DNA from 2 places in the Terribacillus saccharophilus genome. Region 1 is predicted to be linked to the other one. Evidence: riboswitches for the same ligand, from Rfam matches in the RefSeq annotation. Region 1 holds a riboswitch; the other holds the start of a gene.
The links. Region 1 has a riboswitch for S-adenosylmethionine ahead of GZ22_RS01445 (iron-containing alcohol dehydrogenase family protein). Riboswitches for the same ligand answer to the same signal wherever they lie in the genome.
Positions count from the first base shown of each region.

Region 1 (4,166 bases):
TTCCCGGCTGATGATGGAAAAGAAGCGACATTCACCTTCTCTCCATTACACGACGGTAAGACGATTCCATTCGGAAAAACGGAAGAAGGCATGCGCAGTATTGCCTCACCAGGTCATACAGAAGGAAGCATCAGCTTTGTCGTAGATGACACATTCCTGCTGTCTGGAGATACGCTCTTTACCGAATCGATCGGCCGTCCGGATTTAGCTGGTCAAGCAGAGCAATGGGTACAGGATCTTCACAACACTTTATATGAAAAATACCCTTTCTTATCGCTGGATTTGATTGTCCTTCCTTCCCATTTTTCCGAGCTGGCAGAGATCGGAACGGATGGCACAGTCCAAGCACGTATGGAGGATCTATACAGAAATAATCCAAGACTGCAGCTGCAAGATGCTGGCGAATTTGCTTCCTCCGTTTTGGATAGTATACCTGCCCAGCAGCCGAATAGTTACCAGCTGATCCGAGAAACAAATCAAGGAAAAGCCGTCATTGACAGCACAGACGAAGCCGATATCGAATCCGGCCCAAATCGCTGCGCAGTGTCAACCTAACAGACAAAAGAGCCAGTCCCACTCGGGACTGGCTCTTTCTTATGCTTTTGAGAAGATACCAAGCTTTTCGATTCGCATCGCTGCTTCCAATAATCTTTCTTCTGTATCCAACAATCCTGCACGAACGTATCCTTCTCCATATTCTCCAAAACCATTACCCGGTGCGACTGCAACATGTGCCTTTTCGAGCAGCAAATCAGCGAATTCCTCAGATGTGTAACCACGGGGAACTGGCAGCCAAACGAAGAAGGTTCCTTTTGGTTCTGGTACATCCCAGCCGATAGCGCGTAAATGACCGATGAAAGCATCTCTTCTGCTTTCATACGTATGAACCAATTCCTCCACGCATGTCTGATCCGTTGTCAGGGCATAAGCAGCAGCCTCTTGCATACCGCCAAACAAACTTACATAAACATGGTCCTGGATCAGATTGATGCTTTCGATCACAGATGCATTACCAACTGCAAAGGCAATGCGCCAGCCGGCCATATTATACGTTTTGGATAAGGTGTACATTTCAATGCCGACTTCTTTGCTGCCTTCTGATTGCAGGAAGCTCTGTGGTTTTTCTCCGTCAAATCCAAGTGCACCGTAAGCAAAATCATGCAGCACACAGAATTTATGCTCTTTCGCCAGTTCCACTGTTTTATCGAAGAACTTCTGATCTGCTGTTGCAGCAGTCGGATTGTTCGGATAGTTCAAGAACATTAGCTTTGCTTCTTCTAGATCACTATCAGATATAGCATCATAATCAGGCAGGAAGTCATTCTCAGCTGTTAATGGCATGAGCGATGTCCGTGCTTGTGCCAGTTCGATGCCGGACATATAATCGGGATACCCGGGATCCGGAAGCAGTGCTAAGTCACCTGGGTTCAACAGACATTGGCTGATTTCCACCAAACCTGTTTTAGAGCCGAACATGATGGCCACTTCTGTTGTGGGATCTAATTTCACACCGTATTCCCGATCATAAAAATCACAGACTGCCTGTTTGAGAAAATCAAACCCTCTGAAAGGTGAATATTTATGATAAGCCGGATTATCAGAAGCTTCCTTTAGTTTCTCAACGATATGCTGCGGCGTCGGCAGATCAGGGTTCCCCTGTCCTAGCTTGATGATATCGTGCCCCTCTTTTTCAAGTAAACCTACTTTATGTACTAAGCCGGCAAAAAACTGCTCCGGCAATCGCTTTAATGCATCCGAAAACGGAAAATCCATCTTACTCACTCTCCTGTTGTGTCGCACTTCCTATTCTGACTATTACCAATCTTGACAGTGTTGGAAATAGAATGCGATAATGAACAAATCATACATGAATCACACACTCTTATCAAGAGAAGGCGGAGGGAATTGGCCCTATGAAGCCCGGCAACCGGTGCATTTGCACACGGTGCTAATTCCAACAGCGAGATGCTGAGGGATAAGGGGACGGATAACATTGGCCTTTCCCTCTTCCAGATACGCTTGGAAGAGTTTTTTTATGTAAAAAATCAATGAGGTGACAACATGACCATCAACATAAAAGGCGCTCCGAATTATTACGTTTGTGAGGATAATATATTGGAAAGCCTTCCAGCGAAGCTTTCGGAATTGAATTGGACCAATGGGTTGCTTATTCACGGAGATGCTTCTTGGAAAGCTGCTTCCCCATTCTTGGATCCGATCGATTTGCCAGTGAAACGCGTAGCTTATAACGGCCAGTGCACACATGCAGAAGCAGCGAGACTTGCAGGTATCGCAGCTGACGAAGCTGCTCAATTCATAATCGGTGTTGGCGGCGGAAAAGTGTTGGATACTGCCAAAGCCGCTGCTAATGATGCAGGTCTTCCAGTCATCTTAATTCCGACAATTGTTTCTAACTGCTCTCCATGGGCTTCGCTTAGCGTTTTTTATGATGAAGCAGGTAATTTCGTTGAATATACCGTATTCCCACGCAGCGCATTTATGCTGCTAGTCGAGCCGAAGCTTCTGCTTACGACACCTGCGCCTTATCTAATTGCCGGAATTGGCGATACATTGGCCAAGTGGTACGAAGCGGATGCACTTACCGAAAACATGACTGATCAGCCGCTTGCTGTCCAAATATCCCGTAACGCAGCGAAGTTATGCCGGGATATCCTTATTGCCGAAGGAGATGCTGCTATTTGTTCATTGCAAAGCAAACGTGCTGACAGTGCATTTCTCCGCGTTGCAGAAACGATCATTATGGCTGGCGGTATGGTTGGCGGTTTCGGTGATGAATATGGCCGAATTGCTGGCGCACATTCCATTCATAACGGACTGACAAGACTTGCCGAAACACATGAGCAGCTGCACGGAAACAAAGTAGCTTATGGTATCCTTGTTCAGCTTGCACTGGAAGAGAAATTCGAAGAGATCCGCACTTTGCTTCCGATTTATCAAAAACTCGGACTACCAACTGTACTTAAAGAACTTGGTGTAAAAGAAGATTTGGACAAGGTGATGAAAATTGCCGCAGACGGCGCTGTCGCTCCAGGTGAATCCATTCATTTCATGCATGTATCCGATTCAGAAAAAGTAGTCGAAGCCATGCGAAGTGTTGAGACATTCGTTGCGGCGAATAAGGGAGTGACCCAATGAAACTCGCTTTGATTCAGCATGATATCGTTTTTGGTGACCCGGAAGCCAATTACAGAAAAGTGGAAGAGTTAATAAATGAGGCACAGGAAAAGGCCGATGTCCTCGTGCTGCCTGAGCTTTGGACAACCGGCTATGACCTGACAAGACTCGATAATATAAGTGATACCGAGGGAGAAACGACAAAGCGCTTTATCAGCAGACTAGCTAAAACACATCAAAAATATATTATCGCTGGTTCCATCGCCAAGCAGACCGATACTGGTGTTTATAATACGATGCTTGTCTTCGGACCAGCAGGTGAGCTGCTCCATGAATATGATAAAGCTCATTTATTCCGATTGATGGACGAAGAGAAGTTTCTGAACCAAGGTGACAAATCCGCTTCCTTTTCCATCGGAAATAAACGAGCAGCTGGTGTCATCTGTTACGACATCCGTTTTCCCGAATTCATCCGCACGCATATGATCCACGATCAGCAAGTGCTCTTCGTCGTTGCCGAGTGGCCGAAAGCTCGACTGGATCACTGGCGCGCGCTTTTGCTCAGCCGGGCAATTGAGAACCAATGCTACGTCGTTGCTTGTAATCGCGCAGGAAGTGACCCTGCCAATGAATTTGCCGGGCACAGTGTGATCATTGGGCCATGGGGCGAAATTATCGCTGAGGCAGGAGAAGCAGAGACAATTTTGTACGGCGAAGCAGATCTTGACCAAGTTGATGACGTGCGAAACCGTATCCCAGTATTCCAGGACAGACGCCCGTCCATCTATGATGTAACATGATATTTTGACAATGTTATGACAAGTTCTCCCGATGAGTGGTAAATAGGGGCAAGCTTGCTTATACTATTTATAAATAGTTTTTGGGAGGGCTTTCATGCAAGCGACATTGAAATGGTTCCGTATCATCGGGTTTCTCGAGGGGACTTCCTTGCTTTTGTTATTGTTCATGGCAATGCCTTTAAAATACATGATGGATATACCGATTTTCGTCACCTACATAGGTGCCATCCA
Region 1 is NZ_CP008876.1:276,383-280,548, reverse strand. Features, by position in the region: gene GZ22_RS01455 (MBL fold metallo-hydrolase) at 1-555, shown strand, start outside; gene GZ22_RS01450 (pyridoxal phosphate-dependent aminotransferase) at 595-1,773, opposite strand; SAM riboswitch class I at 1,880-1,982, shown strand; gene GZ22_RS01445 (iron-containing alcohol dehydrogenase family protein) at 2,062-3,156, shown strand; gene GZ22_RS01440 (carbon-nitrogen family hydrolase) at 3,153-3,935, shown strand; gene GZ22_RS01435 (DUF3817 domain-containing protein) at 4,030-4,166, shown strand, end outside.

Region 2 (4,166 bases), 740 kb from region 1:
ATCCCAAAAGGCAATCCGATCAAGATCGCTACAGCTAAAGCGATGGAGACCATTAAAAGCGTTTCAAGAAATGCTTGGTTCAATTCAGGCAAGATGGCGATTACGCGTTCCATCATCAAACACCTCCACCTTGCTTACTTTGTCTCTGAGATAAGCAATTGCTTTATTTACTTCCGCTTCATTTCCGTTCAATTCCATCACAAAAATCCCTAACGGCTTGCTTTGAATATACTCTACCTTGCCGTGTAGAATATTACCGCGAATAGGAAAGGCCTGCAGCATGTCTGATACAACTGCTTCTGCAGCGATACTGCCTTTGAATTGGAGCCTGACTAACTTTCCATTGATCTCTCCTAGTAATTCTTCCGGAAGGTCAAAATTAAGCACTGTTTGAATAAAAGATACTGTCAACGGATTAGCAGGATCGGAGAAGATATCATAAGTTGACCCTTGCTCAACCACTTTTCCATCCTGCATCACTGCACAGCGGCTGCATATCTCTTTTACAACCTCCATTTCGTGTGTAATGACAACGATGGTCAAACCTAGTTCTCTGTTTATTTTCTTAAGTAAAGATAGAATCGACTTTGTCGTACCAGGATCCAAGGCAGAAGTAGCTTCATCACATAAAAGAATTTTCGGCTGATTTGCAAGCGCCCGTGCAATACTGACCCGCTGTTTTTGACCGCCGCTAAGCTGTGCTGGATACTGATCTCTTCGATCCTCCAGTCCCACCAGGGCAAGCAGCTCCTCTACTCGCTGTTTTATTTGCTTTTTGTCTGCTCCTGCAGCTCTTAATGCAAATGCTACATTTTCAAATACTGTTTTAGAGGAGACAAGATGAAAGCCTTGAAAGATCATACCTATTGATTGTCTGGCTTTTCGCAGATTCTTAGGCGACAGCTCATGCAAATTAACTCCATCAACAAAGACCTTTCCCGACGATGGCTTTTCCAACAAGTTGATGCAGCGCAGCAATGTACTCTTGCCTGCTCCGCTGTAACCAACGATTCCAAATACTTCACCAGCTTCAACAGTTAATGTCACATCATCAACGCCAATGATTTGCTTGCCCTTGTTGATGTACTTCTTTGTAATGTTCTCCAGTTTTATCACCTTTCTTCTCCCTCTCCTGTCGGTATTTTCACCGGTCTATAATTACTTGCAGGATGCCCAGATGGAAGTCTGCTTGATTCATAGTCAAACAGTTTCTCTCTCAAAGTACCTGTTTTATAAGACTGTTTATAAAGCCCGCGTTCTTGAAGAATCGGGATAACTAGATCAATAAAAGACTCGAGATCTCCTGGTGTAACAAGATGATTCAAATTAAAACCATCAACTCCTGATTCCACGAATTGATGCTGGATAGCATCTGCTACCTCTTGGGGATTCCCGACTATCAAACTTTTGTCAGGCGTATCGAATCGCTTCAATGCTTCGCCTACTGTCAGCTGCTTTGATGCATCCTTAGTCAACGAGGCTGCTTTATAGTGGCCACCTTCAGTTGTTTTGCCATATGTAAATGGCTCGTCAGGATCTAACTCTTCATATTCGGATATGTCATAGCCACTTGCGCCAAATTGTGCCTTGGCTGCATCTGAACTCCAATGACTCGTGTATTCCTGATATTTTTGCTTTGCCTCTTCTGTTGTTTTTGCTACAATGACGCTCAAGAAGGAGAAAATTTTAACATGATCTGGATTCCGTCCATGCTTGGCAGCTCTCTCCCTTATATCCTCTGCATAATAACGGATACGTTCAGGCGTAGGTCCTCCAACGAATACACATTCGGCATGTTTGGAAGCAAATTCCCGCCCCCGTTCGGATGTACCGGCTTGATAAATGACAGGCGTCCGCTGCGGCGAAGGCTCACTCAGATGCGGTCCCTCAACCTGGAAAAATCGACCTTCATGATTGATTTCATGCACTTTTTTAGGATTTACTAGAACTTGATTCTGAATATCTTCAACAACTGCATCCTCCTCCCAGCTGCTTTCCCATAACTTATAAGAAACCTGCAGGAATTCATCAGCAATCTCATACCGCTCATCGTGTTTAATCATGTCGGTCAAGCCAAAGTTACGAGCAGCATTCGGTAAATAGGAAGTCACAACATTCCAAGCAACTCTTCCATTTGTCAGATGATCCAATGTGGAAAAACGTCTCGCATTCCCAAATGGCGGTTCATATGTAGTGCTTACCGTAACCGCAAATCCAAGATTATCCGTAACACTGGCCATTGCTGAAACCAATAAAGCAGGGTCGTTCAAAGGAACCTGAAGGCCGTCTCGAATAGAAGGAGCTTTACTATTACGATAAACATCATATACACCTAGCACATCGGCAAAAAAAATCGCATCAAACTTACCGCGCTCCAATAGCTTTGCCAGCTCAACCCAATAATTCAAATCCTTATACTGCCTATGACGCTTACTCTCCGGGTGCTTCCATAATCCATGCGAGTTATGCATTGCACTATTCATATCAAATGCATTCAAAATGATTTGCTTTCCCATTTTTATCCCTCCATGTTTACAAATAAAAGACCCCTTCTCGGATAAGAAGAGGTCTTACTTAGTCGACGCAGGCGTACAACGTCCACTCTCTTCTCATCTTTCAAGCTAGTAGCTTGCTGGAATTGGCACAGTACTGCAGCAGTCTGTTGCCGAGGCTTCAAAGGGCCAGTCCCTCCACCTCTCTGGATAAGAAATGCTTATTGAATTAAAGTTCAATATACAGGACAGTACTTTGCCTGTCAATCAAGTTTTCTAAATTAAATATATAATTGACAATATTCCGTATATGACTTATATTTATGCCGACAACCGAATAAACAAACTTATCTAGAGTCAGGGTAGGAACTGGTCCAGCGACCCTGCAGCAACCGCTTGTTTGAAGTAAGGTGCTAAGTCCAGCAGACTGACACGTCTGAGAGATGAGAGAGAATGCTTACATAAACCTCACCTCTTTCTCAGGAAAGAGGTTTTTAATTTAGTTGATAAGGAGAATGATAATGCGAGATACCGCCGAAAAAACGAAAGTATTTGATCAAGTGATACAGCAAGCAAGAAACCTTTCTGAAGAATTCAAGCTACGTGCAGCTCATATTGATGCAAGCGGTGAATTTCCTTATGATAACTTCCAAGCTTTAAAAGAGAACGACTTCTTGTCGCTGACTGTGCCAACGGAATACGGGGGCAAAGGATTAAACCTTGTAGAGTACTTACAAGTTCAAGAGATACTTGCTCAAGGCGATGCTCCTACAGCTCTGTCATTTGGCTGGCAGCTAGGTATTGTACTGGAAAATGCCGAAAGTAGAAAATGGGATGAACAAAGTTTTCAAGATCTTAACAACAAAATCGTACATGACAAAATTCTTCTTAATTTAGTACAAACAGAAAACGCTACAGGCAGTCCTTCAAGGGGAGCAGCTCCGAGGACGACTGCAAAACTGGAAGGTTCAAAATGGCGGATCAATGGTCGTAAATCCTTCGCTTCCATGGCTGTTGCTTTGGACTACAGCATTGCCACCGCCACTATACTACCTTCTGGAAACAAAGGCTTCTTTTTGATCGATCACTCTCTAGAAGGAGTCTCAGTGGAGGAAACATGGAATAGCATCGCAATGAGAGGAACAAGAAGTGATGATTTGATTTTGGAGGACGTGCTTGTGGATCAGGATGCTTTGCTTGTGGAAGAGAACAAAGGCACTTCCACTCCAAGAGGCTGGTACTTACAGATTGCGGCTGTGTACCTTGGTATAGCTGTTGCTGCTAGGGACTACACCATTCAATTTGCTTCCGAATTCCAGCCGGTTTCCTTGCCCGGTCCAATTAAAGATGTCCCAGAGGTTAGAAGAAAAATTGGTGAAATAGAACTCGCACTCTTCAATGCCAGAGAAGTACTTTACTCTACCGCTAGAAAGTGGGTAGAGCATCCTGAAAAGAGATTTGAAATGAGTCCGGATTTAGCTGCCGCTAAACATATTGTCACCAATAATGCTAACGAAGTTGTGGATCTGTGCATGCGTATAGTTGGAGCCAGAAGTTTGTCTGCAGACAACCCGCTACAGCGACATTTCCGTGATGTGCGGGCTGGATTACATAACCCGCCTACTGATGATGCGGTAGTTTATTCGCTGGCGGATGCAGCGCTTCGTCAGTAAA
Region 2 is NZ_CP008876.1:1,012,417-1,016,582, reverse strand. Features, by position in the region: gene GZ22_RS05240 (methionine ABC transporter permease) at 1-119, opposite strand, end outside; gene GZ22_RS05235 (methionine ABC transporter ATP-binding protein) at 85-1,116, opposite strand; gene GZ22_RS05230 (LLM class flavin-dependent oxidoreductase) at 1,113-2,516, opposite strand; SAM riboswitch class I at 2,607-2,709, opposite strand; SAM riboswitch class I at 2,837-2,942, shown strand; gene GZ22_RS05225 (acyl-CoA dehydrogenase family protein) at 3,014-4,165, shown strand.
Region 2: it holds a riboswitch for S-adenosylmethionine, as region 1 does, so the genes downstream of both, GZ22_RS05230 (LLM class flavin-dependent oxidoreductase) here and GZ22_RS01445 (iron-containing alcohol dehydrogenase family protein) in region 1, are expected to answer to the same signal.